2 linked regions of the Hyphomicrobium denitrificans ATCC 51888 genome follow. The protein of the gene in region 2 interacts with the protein of the main gene of each other region in a pairwise test. Links are inferred from orthologs where the notes say so. Each region holds a gene or a part of one and is shown on either strand. Other genes may lie near its edges.

Region 1 (7,270 bases), 2.5 Mb from region 2 along the record:
TCGACGGTCCGCTCGTCGAGCTGCACGTCGGCGAAATCTTCGGAAAGCCTGCTGACTATCATCAGATCTGGCTCGAGCCGGATCGCGTCAAGCTGGTCGAGGCCTGAACGTTGAACGTCATGCCGCAATCTCAATCGGCCGCATCGGCGGCGCCTGCGATGCCGCCCGAGATCGCGCGTCGGCGCACGTTCGCGATCATCTCGCATCCCGACGCCGGTAAAACGACGCTGACGGAAAAGCTCCTTTATTTCGGCGGCGCCATTCAGATGGCGGGCGCGGTGAAGGCGCGCGGCGAACGGCGGCGCACGCGTTCCGACTGGATGCAGATCGAGCAGCAGCGCGGCATCTCGGTGACGTCGTCTGTGATGACGTTCGAGCGGAACGGCATCGTCTATAATCTGCTCGATACGCCGGGCCACTCGGACTTCAGCGAAGACACCTATCGCACGCTGTCGGCCGTCGACGCTGCGGTGATGGTGATGGACGCCGCGAAGGGCATCGAAAGCCAGACGCGCAAGCTGTTCGAGGTTTGCCGGCTGCGCGATATTCCGATCATTACCTTCATCAACAAGATCGACCGCGAGGCGGAAGATCCGCTGACGCTGCTCGATCAGATCGCGGCGGATCTGGCGCTCGATCTCGTGCCGATGGCGTGGCCGGTCGGCATGGGCACGGATTTCCGTGGTGTGCTCGATCTGATGAGCAACAGGATCCTGCTGCCAGAAAACGGCGAGCGCGGCGCGTCGTTCGGGCGCGTGGAGCCATTGAGTGATCTTGCCGATATCCGCAAGATCGAGGGGATCGACGAGCGCATCGCGGACCGGGCGCTCGAAGGCGTCGAGCTGGCGCAGGGTGCGCTGCCGACGTTCGATATCGAGGCCTTTCGCGAGGGGCATCTGTCGCCCGTCTTCTTCGGTAGCGCGTTGAAAAATTTCGGCGTCGAGCAGCTTCTCGATGCGCTGGCGCAGTGGGCGCCGGGACCGTTGCCGCGCAAGGCGACGCAGCGCACGGTCGAGCCCGGCGAAGATCAGGTCACCGGCTTCGTGTTCAAGGTGCAGGCGAACATGGACCCGAACCATCGCGACCGGGTGGCGTTCGTGCGGCTGTGCTCGGGGCGCTTCCGGCGCGGCATGAAGCTTTTGCACGTGCGCGACAACAAGCCGATGACCGTTTCGTCGCCGACGTTCTTCTTCGGACAGGGCCGGGAGACGGCGGACGAAGCTTATGCGGGCGACATCATCGGCGTGCCGAACCACGGCACGCTGCGCGTCGGCGATACGCTGACGGAAAAAGAGGGTCTGAAGTTCACGGGAATTCCGAACTTCGCGCCGGAGCTTTTGCGCCGCGTCGTCATTCAGGATGCGATGAAGGCGAAGCAGCTCAACCGCGCGCTCGACGATCTCGCGGAAGAAGGCATCGTGCAGGTGTTCACGCCGATCGCGGGTGGCCGTCAGATTCTGGGCGTCGTCGGGCAACTGCAGTTCGAAGTTCTGCAATCGCGCGTCGCGAACGAGTACGGCGTACCGGTGACGCTGGAGCAATCGCCGTTCGAACTGGCGCGATGGTTTTCAGCAGACGATCCGGCGAAGTTGCAGAAGTTCGTCGATGCGCATCGGGGCGAGATTGCAACGGATCGCGACGGCGCAATGGTATTTCTCGCCGAGAGCGCCTGGATGCTGAAATATAAAGGCGAGAAATTTCCGGATATCAAATTCGCCGCGCTCAGAGAACGCGGCGAATGACGGTTGTTCGAGCGCAATTCGTTCAGACGGAAATATTTGGGCCGCGCGGAGTAGGCTCGTTGTAGCGGTGCTCGATCGACTCCAGCCAGTGCTTGAGTTCCTTCTCGAGGCTGTCCGTCTGAACGGTCGCTTTGCTATGCTGCAATTCCGTTACGGTGCCCTCGCTGTCGAGCGAGCCGCGAATGGCGTCGTGCTGGGTTGCGAATTTCGTCAGCTCCTCGGAGTGCTCGCCGACGGCGCCGTGCGCTTCGAGTTTCGTGCGCGCCTCAGCGATCCGGTCTTGCAGCGCCGAAAGACGGGCGCGAAGGTTTAGCGGAGCAAAGTCTTCGACCATTTAGAGAATTCCCCTATGCAAGTGCAACTCCAGAGTTCCACGCAACTATGCAAAACTCCACAACACCGCCGGGCGTAAAGAGTTCCTCCGGAATTTGGTTTATATGCTCGACGGTCCCCGCACGCCCATGATAGCCGAATTCGGCCTGATCTCTGAGTGAAAAGAATTCCGTTATGCTGAAGGTCCGCATCATTCCGTGCCTCGACGTGAAAGACGGCCGCGTCGTCAAAGGCGTCAACTTCGTCGATCTCATCGATGCCGGTGATCCGGTCGAGGCGGCGGCGGCGTACGATGCGGCGGGCGCGGATGAGCTTTGCTTTCTCGACATCACCGCGAGCCATGAAAATCGCGACACGATCTTTGACGTCGTCGAGCGCACGGCGAACCGCTGCTTCATGCCGTTGACGGTGGGTGGCGGCGTTCGCACCATCGACGACATTCGAAAGCTGCTTGAAGCCGGCGCCGACAAGGTGTCGATCAACACGGCCGCGGTCACCAATCGTGCGTTCGTCAAAGAGGCGAGCGAGAAGTTCGGCGCGCAGTGCATCGTCGTCGCCATCGATGCGAAGAAGGTTTCAGGCGAAGGCGAGCCCAATCGCTGGGAGATCTTCACTCATGGCGGACGCAAGCCGACGGGTATCGACGCCATCGCCTTCGCGCGCGAGGTCGCCGAGCTTGGGGCCGGCGAAATTCTACTGACCTCGATGGATCGCGACGGCACGAAGTCCGGCTTCGACGTTGCGTTGACGCGCGCGGTATCGGATGCCGTTTCGATCCCGGTCATTGCTTCAGGCGGTGTCGGGACGTTGCAGCATCTCGTCGATGGTGTGCGCGATGGGCACGCGAGCGCCGTGCTTGCGGCGTCGATCTTTCACTTCGGCACGTATTCGATCCCCGAAGCGAAGGCATTCATGGCGGACGCCGGACTTGCGATGCGCGTGGACGGCTGAGCGCTAGCGCCGTCGGCACATACGTAGTGGCCACCTTAGAGGCGTTCATCCAGGGTCACACGCGATGCCGTTCGAATGCGCTGCCCCTGGATGGCCGGGTCAAGCCCGGCCATGGAGAGGGCGATGGCACCTTTTCCGATCGGGCAAAAGAATTCAGATACGCGCCCACATTCAGGGCGCGGGAGTCTTGTCGGGATAGAGGCAGATGTCGTTGACCAGGCAGCGCCAGCATTCCGGTTTGCGCGCCTTGCAGACGTAGCGGCCGTGCAGGATCAGCCAATGATGCGCGTGCAGGGCGTACTCGGGCGGCACGACGCGAAGCAGATCGGCTTCAACCGCCAGCGGCGTCGTCCCCTGCGATAAGGCGAGCCGGTTTGCGATGCGGAACACGTGCGTATCGACGGCCATCGTCGGATGTCCGAAGGCGATATTCATCACGACGTTCGCCGTCTTGCGCCCGACGCCGGGAAGCGTTTCGAGGACGTCGCGATCGCCCGGCACCTCGCCGCCAAACTCGTCGACGAGGCGTTGTGACAGCGCGATCACGTTCTTGGCCTTGGTGCGATAGAGGCCGATCGTCTTGACCAGGTCGCGGACCTTGTCTTCGCCGAGCGCCAGCATTTTCTCAGGGCTGTCGGCGAGCCTGAACAGCGCGGGCGTCGCCTTGTTGACGCCGGCGTCCGTTGCCTGGGCCGAGAGCACGACGGCGATGAGCAGCGTGTAAGGATTAACGTAAAGCAGCTCCCCCTTGGGCTCGGGGCTGGCGGCGTGAAAGCGGCGGAAGACTTCGTAAATCTCCGCTTCCGTCAGTAGGATGCGGCGGCTTCCTTTGCCTGCCGGTTTTTTCAGCGGCCGGAGGGTTTTTACGGGCTTGCCTCGGGAGCTGGAACTCGCGATGCTTGACGGACTTTTATCCTTCAGTGCTTTGGCCATCAGAAAGTCCGTATTTCAAATTGCGGTTGCGGACAACGACGTGAGTCAGAGAAGCCGAAAATGACGGACAGTCTCGCAGAAAAGCAATCCGCAAACGTCACGCGGTTTGTGCTGCATCCTTACCGGTCGCTGACGCCGCGCGGCTTCACGATCCTGATGACTGTGCTCGGCCTCGTCAGCTTTGCTGTAGGGTCTGTATTTTTATTGATGGGCGCCTGGCCGGTGTTCGGATTCTTCGGTCTTGACGTGGCGCTGATCTACTACGCGTTCAAGCGCAATTACCGCTCGGGCCGACTTTATGAAATGGTGACATTGTCGCCCGAGCTTTTGAAGCTGACGCGCATTCACCCGTCGGGCCGCTGCGAGGAGTTCGACTTCAATCCGTATTGGGCGCGCGTTCGCGTTTCCATCGATCATCCGGATGGACGGACGTCGATGCGGCTCATGGCTCAGGGTAAGGAAGTATTGTTCGGCCAGTTTTTGACGGACGATGAGCGGCGCAACTTCGCCGATGCCTTGACCGGCGCGCTGGTGACGACGCGCGGATCGCTGTTCTGATTTAATCGTCGAGCATCGTGAGCGCGGCGCGGCGGTCGCCGGGCTTCAGGCGAAGAAACTGCGTGCGCGCCGCCTTGATGTCTTTTTCGGCGCCCGTTTCCGACGCGGTTTTCAGGGCTTTCGTTGCGGCGTGATCGGCGCCGACGATGAACGCCAGTGCGCCGGAAAGCCTGCCCATCATCGCCGCGTCGAATTTGAAGTCGTCGTCGGCCATGGGATTACTGGAACCTGCCGCCGCGCTGCAGAACCTCGATCTTGTAGCCGTCGGGATCTTCGATGAAGAAGAATTTGCCGAACGGCTTGCCGTCGTGCGTCATCGTCTTGATGTCCTTCGGCTGATAGCCCGCCGCTGTGATGCGGGCGCGCTCGGCTTCAAGATCCTCGACGGCAAACGCAACATGCCCATAGCCGTTGCCGAGATCGTAGGCGTCGGTGCGGCCTTTGTTGACCGTCAGCTCCAGCTCGAAATCGTTCTCCGGGTTCTTCATGTAGATGAGCGTGAAATCGGGCCAGTCGCGGCGGTCCGAAATTTTGAGGCCGAAGCAGTCCTCATAGAATTTCACCGAGCGGGCTTCGTCGAGCACGCGCACCATCATATGGATCGCTTTGGCCATCGTCTCGGATCTCCGCTGTTTTTGTGTTCCGCTTTTTCCTGGATGGCCGGGTCAAGCCCGGCCATGACGTGATGATTGGATATGGCCTCTCACAGCCAGGGACGCGACGTCGACGTCGACGTTTCGAAGGACGAGATCGCCTTCGATTTTTCGAGCGTCAGGCCGATGTTGTCGAGGCCGTTCAAGAGGCAATGCTTGCGGAACGGATCGATGTCGAACTTGATGACGCCGCCGTCGGGACCGCGGATTTCCTGCTTCTCAAGATCGACGGTCAGCGTCGCGTTGGCGCCGCGTTCGGCGTCGTCCATCAGCTTGTCGACTTCGCTCTGCGGCAGCTTGATCGGCAGAATGCCGTTCTGGAAGCAGTTATTATAGAAGATGTCGGCGAAGTCCGGAGCTACGACGCAGCGGATGCCGAAGTCGAGCAGGGCCCACGGCGCGTGCTCGCGCGAGGAGCCGCAGCCGAAGTTTTCGCCCGCGACCAGGATCGTCGCCTTGCGGTACTGCGGCTTGTTCAGAACGAATTCGGGAAGCTCGTTGCCGGTCTCGGGGTCGTAGCGCATCTCGTAGAACAGCGATTTGCCAAGACCCGTCCGCTTGATCGTTTTCAGAAACTGCTTCGGAATGATCATGTCGGTGTCGACGTTGCGGATCGGCAAGGGCGCCGCGACGCCGGTCAGAACCGTGAACTTGTCCATGCTATCGTCTCCAATCAGCCGCGCCGTCGATCAGGCGCGCAACGTATCCGCAAGCGCCCGGAAATATCCTTCCGCCGCCGTTAGGCGCCGCGCCTGCGGAAAGGCGCCGAACTCCCGGATGGCAGCTTCGAGATCAAACGGCTTCAGATGTTCCAGGCGCCGTTTAACGCCAGCCCGCTTGCGTCCGTCAAGATGCACGGCGAGCGCGGCCATGATGGTTTCGAGGTAGCCGGCGATGCGGCCAAGCTCGCGCGTGGCCGTCAGCACGGCCAAGCGGTCGTCGGGCGCGTTTTCGAGCGTGCCGAGGGCGGCGGCCGCCCGCGAGAGCGTCGCGGCGATCTCTTCGGCGTAAAGGGCCACCTTTTCGCGGCGGAGTTCATCGAGGCGAGCGGCCTCTTCCAGCCAGCGGTGGATCGTCTCGGCAAAGCTCGATAGGCGTCGAAGGTAGGCGGCAAGCCGCATTGGCAAAATCCTGAACTCTACGATCCAGGATTTTACGGCCGAGGCCGGGCGCGGGGATAAGATTCAGCTGCAGGCGCTATTTGATCGTCGGGTCGGCGTAGCATTTGCGCATGTAGGCGCAACGATAGGACCCCGAGAAGTGCATCGCGTCGCCCTTGGCCGGGGAAATGAAGGTGCAGACTTCCTCGAGCCCCTCAGGCTTCAGCCAGCCTTGGCGGCGGCCGCGCTGCACGGCGAAGCAATCGGCGGTTTCTTCATCGGGGCCGCGGAACTGGTGCCCGCATTCGTGGGCGTAGATCCACTGTTTGACGGGCGTCGAGACCTTCTCGAGGTAACGCGGGTTCATGATCAGGAAGCCGGGGTAGGCGGCGCCGTAGTCGTCGAGCTTGTTGTCGATGACCGTCGGCCGCTGGCCGCAATACTGCGTGTTGCCGTCAAGCTTGAATTCGCCGGGCTTCACAATGCGGCTGTCGCCGCCGACCGTCGCAACGTACTGCTCGGGCGTTGGAATGCCGTCGCCGAGGTTCTTGGCGTCCTGTGCATCGGCGCCGGGCGCAAGCATGAGCATCGCGCCCATGCACAGACCCAAGGCGATCCGGTGAAACAATCCCCGCGCTTTCATCCCCGCTTCCGTTCTCAAAACGACCCCACCGTTTTCGTGCACGTCCCTACAACATGGCGCGAAATGGCTTATTGCTCAATCCCATCTAACTTGTGACGTGTGGGAGGTTAACGTCGCGTGTTCTGGCCCTGGTCAGGACGCAGCCCCGGCTTCGATATGCTCCATATCCTCATCGGAAAAGCCGAAATGATGGCCAATCTCGTGGATGAGCACGTGCCCGATCAAGTGGCCTAACTCCTCCCCGTTTTCCGACCATTCGTCGAGAATAGCGCGCCGGTAGAGGAAAACCATATCCGGTTCGCGCGCACTTTCCATGACGCTTTGCTTCGTCAGGCTCACGCCCTGATAGAGGCCGGT
Region 2 (7,750 bases):
CGCTGCGCGCGATGTATTTCTTTACGTCCTCCTTGGTGATGCGACCCTTCTCGCCGGTGCCGGAAATTTTCGTGAGATCGACGCCAAGCTCCCGCGCGGTCCGCCGCACCGATGGGCTCGCATGCACGGAGCCAAAGTCCTTGGGCGCAGGCAAGTCATCGTCTTTCGTGTCCGGCTTCGCAGCTCCGGACGGCGTCTCATCATTAGCTTGAGGAAGCCCTTTTTCACTTGCCGCTGACGCGTCACGATGAGATTCCCCATCCTTGCTTGCAGGCTTGTCTTTCGATTTCTCGGTGCCGGCAGAAGAAACGTCCAAACGAATGATCGCGCTGCCCTCGCTGACCTTGTCACCGATACCAACAAGAATTTCCGCGACTTTTCCCTGCTGCGGCGACGGCACATCCATCGCCGCCTTGTCGCTTTCGAGCGTGATCAGCGGATCGTCGACTTTCACTTCGTCGCCCGCCTTCACCTGAATTTCGACAACCGGCACATTGTCGAAATCGCCGATGTTGGGGACCTTGACGTCTATGAGCGGCATTTCATTCGCCTGTCGGTCAGCTGCGGGCCGGGTTCGGCTTGTCGGGATCGATCTGATACTTGCGTAACGCTTCAGTCACCTTGATCGATGGAATTTTGTTTTCATCGGCAAGCGACTTGAGTGCCGCAACTGCAATGAAATGCCGGTCGATCTCGAAGAATGCGCGCAGCGTCCGCCGATAGTCTGAGCGGCCGAAGCCGTCGGTTCCAAGCACGCGATAGCGGTTCGGCACGAACGACCGGATCTGATTGGCGTAAAGCTTCATGTAATCGGTCGACGCGATGACCGGCCCGTCGCCGCACTCGGAGATCTTTTGCGACACGTAAGGAACGCGCGGCGTCTCTTCCGGATGCAGCAGGTTCCAGCGTTCGGCGTCGTAAGCTTCGCGCGCAAGCTCGGTAAAACTCGTGACGCTCCAGACATCGGCCTCGACATTCCAATCGTCACGCAGAAGATCGGCCGCCGCGATCGCCTCGCGCAGGATCGCCCCGGAGCCCATCAGCTGAACCTTGTGACGAGTGGTATTTTCCGGCGCAGCCTTGAACAGGTACATCCCCTTGATGATGCTGCCCTCGACACCGTCGGGCATCGCCGGATGCTCGTAATTCTCGTTGAGCAGCGTCAGATAGAAGAACACGTCCTCCTGATCCGCGAGCATGCGTTGCAGGCCGTTCTGAATGATGACGGCGACTTCGTAGCCGAACGTCGGATCGTAGGAGACGCAGTTCGGCACTGTCGCCGACAGAATATGGCTGTGACCGTCCTCGTGCTGCAAACCCTCGCCATTGAGCGTCGTGCGCCCCGACGTGCCGCCGAGCAGAAATCCGCGACAGCGCTCGTCGCCCGCGGCCCACGCGAGATCGCCCACGCGCTGAAAGCCGAACATCGAATAGAAAATATAGAAGGGAACCATCGGCACGTTCGAGGTCGAATAGCTCGTTGCGGCGGCGATCCAAGACGCCATCGCACCCGCCTCGTTGATGCCCTCCTGCAGCATCTGCCCGGTCTTGTCTTCTTTGTAGAACATCAGCTGATCCGCATCCTGCGGACGATAAAGCTGCCCGACCTGACTGAAGATGCCGAACTGCCGGAACATGCCTTCCATGCCGAACGTGCGGCTTTCGTCCGGCACGATCGGTACGATGCGGCGGCCGAGTTCCTTGTCGCGCATCAGCGTCGTCAGGATGCGCACGAACGCCATCGTCGTCGAAATCTCGCGCCCTTCTGAGCCCTTGAGTTGCATCTCGAAAGTTGACAACGCCGGCACGGAAAGCGAATGCGATTTTCGCCTGCGGGTCGGTAAAAACCCGCCGAGCGCCTTGCGCGTCTTGTGCAGATAATCGTTCTCGGCCGAGCCTTCCGGAAAACGGATGAACGGCAGTTTCTCGATCTCGCTTTCGTCAATCGGAACCTTGAAGCGACTGCGAAAATGCTTCAGCGCATCAACGTCCATTTTCTTGGACTGGTGCGCGAGCATCGTCGCTTCGCCCGCGTTGCCCATGCCGTAACCCTTGACGGTTTTCGCGAGCACGCACGTTGGCCGTCCCTTGTGCCGAACGGCGGAATGATAAGCCGAATAAACTTTCGACGGATCATGGCCGCCGCGCGTGAGCCGCCAGATTTTATCATCCGACCAATCGGCAACGAGCGCCGCCGTCTCCGGATACCGGCCGAAAAAGTTCTCGCGGATGTAAGCGCCGTCACGGGATTTGAAGACCTGATATTCGCCGTCGACGCACTCTTCCATCAATTTCCGGAGCTTGCCGCTCTTGTCGCGCAACAGAAGTTCGTCCCATTGCGATCCCCAGATGACTTTGATGACGTTCCACCCGGCGCCGCGGAAATTGCGCTCCAGTTCCTGGATGATTTTACCGTTGCCGCGAACGGGACCGTCGAGCCGCTGCAGATTGCAATTGATGACGAAGATGAGGTTGTCGAGCTTCTCCCGGCCTGCGAGAGAAATCGCGCCGAGGCTTTCCGGCTCGTCCATCTCGCCGTCGCCGCAGAATACCCAGACTTTCCGCTCATCCGTTTTCGCGAGACCACGATCGTCAAGATATTTCAGAAAGCGCGCCTGATAGATCGCCATCAACGGACCGAGGCCCATCGAGACGGTCGGAAACTGCCAGAAGTCAGGCATCAGCCACGGATGCGGATAGGACGACAATCCGCGCCCGCCGACCTCGCGACGAAAATGAACGAGCTGATCTTCGGTCAGTCGCCCTTCGAGAAACGCACGGGCGTAAATTCCGGGCGACGAATGCCCCTGAAACATAATCAGGTCGCCGCCGTGATCGTCCGTCGGCGCACGCCAGAAATGCATAAAGCCGGTTTCATAGAGCGTCGCCGCGGACTGATAGCTCGCGATATGGCCGCCAAGCTCCGTCGACTCGGCGTTGGCGCGAACCACCATCGCTGCCGCGTTCCAGCGGATCGCCGCCACAATGCGGTGCTCGAGTTCCCGATCACCCGGATGCTTGATCTCGTCGCGGGACGGAATGGTGTTGATGTAGGCCGTGCTCGACGCGAACGGCAGCGCGGCGCCACTCCGCCGGGCGCGCTCGACGACTTCCTTCAGAATATCATCCGCACGCCCCGTGCCTTCGAACGCGATGACCGACGCAATGGACTCCGTCCAATCGCGTATTTCGTCATCGTCAGGCTTGAGAGATTTCTGCTCGCTCTTGCCCATGACATTCCTTGTCGCCATTCCTTGGCATTTGCGGCGCAACGGCCATACTTTATTAAACCCATCAGAGACATTTGAGTTCGAGTCGTTAACTTTGCAAATGCGCCAACGCATCAGCCCAGCGACCGGAGCGAACCGCCTCTTTCTTAGATAGTAAGGCAGGCAGGCTCTCTGAAGGATCAGGTCTTCAGTTCAGGTTGAAAAATCGTAACTCGCTCCATGCCGTTCGGTACGCCCGCCGATTGCAACGCAGCGACGAAAAGCATTGACGCCGGGGCATCCCGCGCAGACCTTGGTCAAACGTGCGTCGCGAACAGCGCCCATCGAGCGAGGAAGTCTGACCATGCCTCCCGCCAAATCGTTTGTGTATGCAGTTCACCTGAGCGTTGCCGGCCTTGCGCTCAGCGTGATGCCTTTTTCATCATCTGCCTTGGCGTATGAATCGGCGTCCGGCCCCCGCGTGCGCGGACTGGGCGTTGTTTCGGCGCCGGTCGATCGTCGGGGGCCGACGCTATTGCCGGATCCATTGATCACGCCGGACTCAGGCTTTTTGGGAAGCGGCACGGGCGGGGCGGTGAGCAACGGCAATGCCGCCGGCCTGCCCTCGATCGTGCCGCCGCCACCGAAACCGGTTCGCATCGTCACGCCGGTCGTTCGCAAGGCGACGCCCGGCACGGGGAACAGAGGACGGAAATCACGCGGGCGGATTATCCTGCAGAAGCCGAACGGCTAACGAGCCGTCTGGCCGAAGCACGTCCGTGCGATGCACCAAAGACGCGATGCAGTGGAAATCTGCACGCACGGCCGCAAATTTGTCTGTGATCGTCAAACTCGTGTGGCAGGTTCGGCGCCTTAAACCCGATTGCGCAACTCACAGGAGTTTCAGCACATGCGCCAGGTTCCTCTCATGATGGCAGCCGGCCTGCTCGCCGGCGCGTTAGCAGGCACTCCGGCCGAGGCAAAGTCGTGCTTCAAGAAAGCGGCAGTTGGCGACGCGCTCACGCAAGACCTCGCCAAGTTCCAGGTCGACGCGATGCTCTTGCAGTCCACCGACTGGAGCATCTACTTCACGTACATTTCGAGCGGCACGACGCCCGGCTACACGTTCGGCAAGCGCTCGTACCAGTGCGCGCCGGGCAGCGTCGGCTGGGAATGTCGCGGATCGGCGACGCTCTGCAAGCTCTGAGACTTATCGAACGTCACGAAAAACGCGCGAGATGCCGTTAGACTACGGCTTCGCGCGTTTTTGCTTGCTGGCATTGGCTGCCACTTGCGCTCCGATTTTGGGAACGCCGCATTTTTCCATCGGCGACGCCGTCGTCGTCCAGTTGTCCATCGTGACGGTGACGACATACCTCCGGCAATCCGGCCCTGCACCCTCGACGAATTTCACCTGGAACAGCGCATCCTTCGGCTTGCGCTGACGCGGCCACACGAAGACGCCGCCGTCCGGCGTCTTAGCCACCGCACGCTCGATCGCGATGCGCGCGTTCTCAAAATCCCGCGCGGAAAACCGCATCAAAAGCGACCGTGAAATATCCGGATTGAGCCCGACGGCCTCCGCGCGCGCGCGATAGGCGTCCGGCGAACCAGCATCGGACTCGCTCGGCGTATTCGCAGCAGGAGACTCCATCGGCTCCGATTTGATGGGAGGCGCTTCCGTGACTGGCGTTGCCTCTGGCAATGGCACGGGAGCCTCTACGGCCTGCGGCGGCTGTTGCAACGCCGACACCAGAGGCCGGCTCGCGACGATTTCATCAGGAACCGCAGACGCCGGAATCAAGCCTGCAATCGCGCTTGAAACGCGTGCGGCCAAATCCGGCATACGCCTCAGCAGCGCGCCGTCATCGTGCGTAAAAACCCAGGCGCCGCCAACGATAATCGCAAGCGACGTACACCACGCAAGCACGTCATTCGCGCGCGCGACAGGACCGCCAATTCTCTCACCGGCGTCCAACTCGAATTCCGTGGTGTAAAGATCATCCTCGTCATAGATCGAATACGTTTCGAAAGCCGACGAGCGCAGCGGAACCGACATGACGACCCTTCCGTCTCATTTTCTGTCGATATCCCGCTGGCGACGAAGAAATCAGGGACTTCGGGGCAAAAAGATGACCCGCCGTTCAACTTGCACGGCGGGTCTGAAATTTCGTGAAATGTTGCGGAGTGGGAGAGCCGCGCAATAGCTGCGAATTAATCCTATCGCTACGGCTATCAGCCGCTTACTTGGGATGCTCCGGCAGCTTCAATCCTGCAAGGTATGTTGCGAGAGATTTGATCTCGCCCTCGTCGATGGACTTCATCAACGCAACCATGCCCGGGTAAGTATTGCGCTCACCTGTATGAAAGTCCGTCATCGTCTTGAGCAGATATTCGTCCTGCTGCCCGGCGAGGCGCGGCCTGACCATATCGCCCTGATAATGCTCCTGGTGACATCCTCTGCAATTCAACGGATTGAGCGCTGCACGCGCCTTCACCTTGACGTCATCCGCTGCGGCCGGCTGCTGCAAATCCGGCCAGGGCAAGTTTGAAAAGTGCGTCGCAAGCGCCTCCATGTCGGTCTGGCTGAGAGGTTCGACGATCGGAGCCATCTGCTCGTTCTTGCGATGCCCGATTTTAAATAGGCGCATCTGATTCAGCAGGTAATAGCGTTTCTGCCCCCAGATATTCGGAATGGTTTTGTCGATTGGAACGCCGTTCTCGCCGTGACAGCCGGCGCAAACGGTGGCGAGTTCATCTATCGATTGAGCGGATGCTGAATGCGGTCGCGAAACTGCAATGCAGACAATGACCAGAATGCCGATAAGAAACTCGCGCGCGGTGAGCTTATTCATCGATCCCTCCTGAATACCCGCAAGGAAAGCGTGGCGCGGAGCAAACGTCACCAAGCGGTGTTGAACGCGGACAATTTGTGGTGTCTGATCTTGAGAATGGAGATTTACGAAAGCACGCCTCTAGCGACAGTCAGTGAACACGCAATCGAATAGTCAGGCAAGCCCAAGTCGCAACGCCCGAAGGCTAAACCCGGTTGCGCGGCAGGACAAATTCCAGCCTAAGCTGCATTCTGATCGGCTCATCCGACGCGTCCCCGCTGGGCCGGAAACCGACGGCACGATTTATGCGCAGCGCCGCATCGTTTCCTGACTTGACCTCGCTTTCCAGCGTCTCGATGCCCAACCCTTCGAATGCCGCAAGGCACGCGCGGAACAGCGCGGCGTATCCGAGGCCTCCGCCCCTGCCCTCCGCGATGATCAAGCGCCCAACCGCCGCTCGCTTTGCGTCGAGATCGATTTGATAAATTGCGATGGTGCCGACAGGCAGCTCGTCGGCCGCGCGCCGGACGATGAACATCACGTCGGACGGATTTTCGATGTAAGCGCGATACCAGGCTTGCTGCTGCGCCGCCTCGATCAATCGTCCGTCATTGAACCAGATCCGGATGTCGTCGCGATTGCGCCACGCCCGCATCATTTCGAGGTCATCGGCACCGATCGGCGTCAGATGAACGGCGTCGTCAACAAGAAGCTCCGACGGTATGACCGGCTTCGCCATGCTCTTTCCGGCGCCTCCGCTCATGGCATCCACTCAGAGCGCCCGCTCGAGCCTGGTCTCAACGCACGTGCACACGGCTTCGACGACCCGGGACACGTCGCCATCTGAAAGCTGCGGATGCAAAGGCAGAGACAACACATGCTGCGACTGCCTTGCCGCCTTGGGACAAGCCGCGTGCTGATCAGCAAACATCGGATAATCGAGGTTATTGCGGTAATGAACGCCCGTGTTGATGCCGCGCGCGTTCAAGTCCGCGATGAGTTTTTCGCGATCATCGATCAGGATTTGATACAGGTGCCGCGACGAGAAACATCCGGCCGCCGTCGGCACGGTTGCGATTTCCGCGCGCCCTGCGAAACCCTTGTCGTAAAGAGCGGCAATCTCCCGGCGACGCGCGTTGTGCGCATCAAGATGAGGCAACTGCGCCAGCCCGATCGCGGCCATGATTGAATTGCCGTGATACTTGTAGCCGACGGATTCAACCTCGTACTGCCACTTGTAGGCCGACGCATCGGCGGCTCGCGCGTACGTATCCTTGTTGATCCCGAGCCAGCTTTTCCGGCGCGCCAGCGCATCGAAGTCTTCGTCGGCGAAACAGATCATGCCGGCATCCGCTGTCGGCAAATTCTTGACCGCCTGGAACGAATAGACCGTCACGTCTCCGCGCGGCGTCTCGCCGTTGAGCTTCGTCCCCGCCATGTGCGCCGCGTCGAGCACGAGGACGAGCTTATGCCGCGTGCAAATTTCCGCGATCCGCGAGAGCTGGCCCGTATTGCCGCCAAGCCCGACGAAAACGACGGCGCGCGTATGCGGCGTGATCTTGCGCTCGACGTCATCCGGATCAAGACACAGGTGCGCGTCAACATCGGCGAACACCGGCTTCAGGTTCGCATGCAAAATCGCGTGGTTAGTCGAGACGAACGTGATCGGCGTGGTGATAACCTCATCGCCGTCCGACCAGCCGTGCT

Evidence for each region. The genes of interacting proteins can lie anywhere in the genome.
Region 1: the proteins of aceE (region 2) and nth interact in binary tests that used the Escherichia coli proteins (3 or more experiments, as listed by UniProt). The link is inferred for Hyphomicrobium denitrificans ATCC 51888 from one-to-one orthologs.

The regions. Positions count from the first base shown.
Region 1 is NC_014313.1:3,425,812-3,433,081, forward strand. Bases 2,079-4,852 are described here. They hold nth (endonuclease III), read right to left. Parts: upstream 3,960-4,852; coding sequence 3,198-3,959; downstream 2,079-3,197. Other genes in these bases: hisF (imidazole glycerol phosphate synthase subunit HisF), read left to right, coding at 2,250-3,026; HDEN_RS16620 (DUF2244 domain-containing protein), read left to right, coding at 4,020-4,517; HDEN_RS16625 (hypothetical protein), read right to left, coding at 4,519-4,731; HDEN_RS16630 (VOC family protein), read right to left, coding at 4,736-4,852. In the rest of the region: HDEN_RS16595 (hypothetical protein), read left to right, coding at 1-107; HDEN_RS16600 (peptide chain release factor 3), read left to right, coding at 120-1,742; HDEN_RS16605 (hypothetical protein), read right to left, coding at 1,765-2,076; more of HDEN_RS16630, read right to left, coding at 4,853-5,131; leuD (3-isopropylmalate dehydratase small subunit), read right to left, coding at 5,221-5,829; HDEN_RS16640 (hypothetical protein), read right to left, coding at 5,860-6,291; HDEN_RS16645 (hypothetical protein), read right to left, coding at 6,368-6,913; HDEN_RS16650 (metallopeptidase family protein), read right to left, coding at 7,046-7,270. UniProt on the Escherichia coli protein: DNA repair enzyme that has both DNA N-glycosylase activity and AP-lyase activity. The DNA N-glycosylase activity releases various damaged pyrimidines from DNA by cleaving the N-glycosidic bond, leaving an AP (apurinic/apyrimidinic) site.
Region 2 is NC_014313.1:925,870-933,619, reverse strand. Bases 358-3,611 are described here. They hold aceE (pyruvate dehydrogenase (acetyl-transferring), homodimeric type), read right to left. Parts: upstream 3,234-3,611; coding sequence 558-3,233; downstream 358-557. Other genes in these bases: HDEN_RS04405 (2-oxo acid dehydrogenase subunit E2), read right to left, coding at 358-541. Also shown: more of HDEN_RS04405, read right to left, coding at 1-357; HDEN_RS18115 (hypothetical protein), read left to right, coding at 3,745-3,963; HDEN_RS04390 (hypothetical protein), read left to right, coding at 4,120-4,416; HDEN_RS04385 (hypothetical protein), read right to left, coding at 4,459-5,268; HDEN_RS04380 (c-type cytochrome), read right to left, coding at 5,453-6,064; HDEN_RS04375 (GNAT family N-acetyltransferase), read right to left, coding at 6,249-6,806; HDEN_RS04370 (DegT/DnrJ/EryC1/StrS family aminotransferase), read right to left, coding at 6,816-7,750. UniProt on the Escherichia coli protein: Component of the pyruvate dehydrogenase (PDH) complex, that catalyzes the overall conversion of pyruvate to acetyl-CoA and CO(2).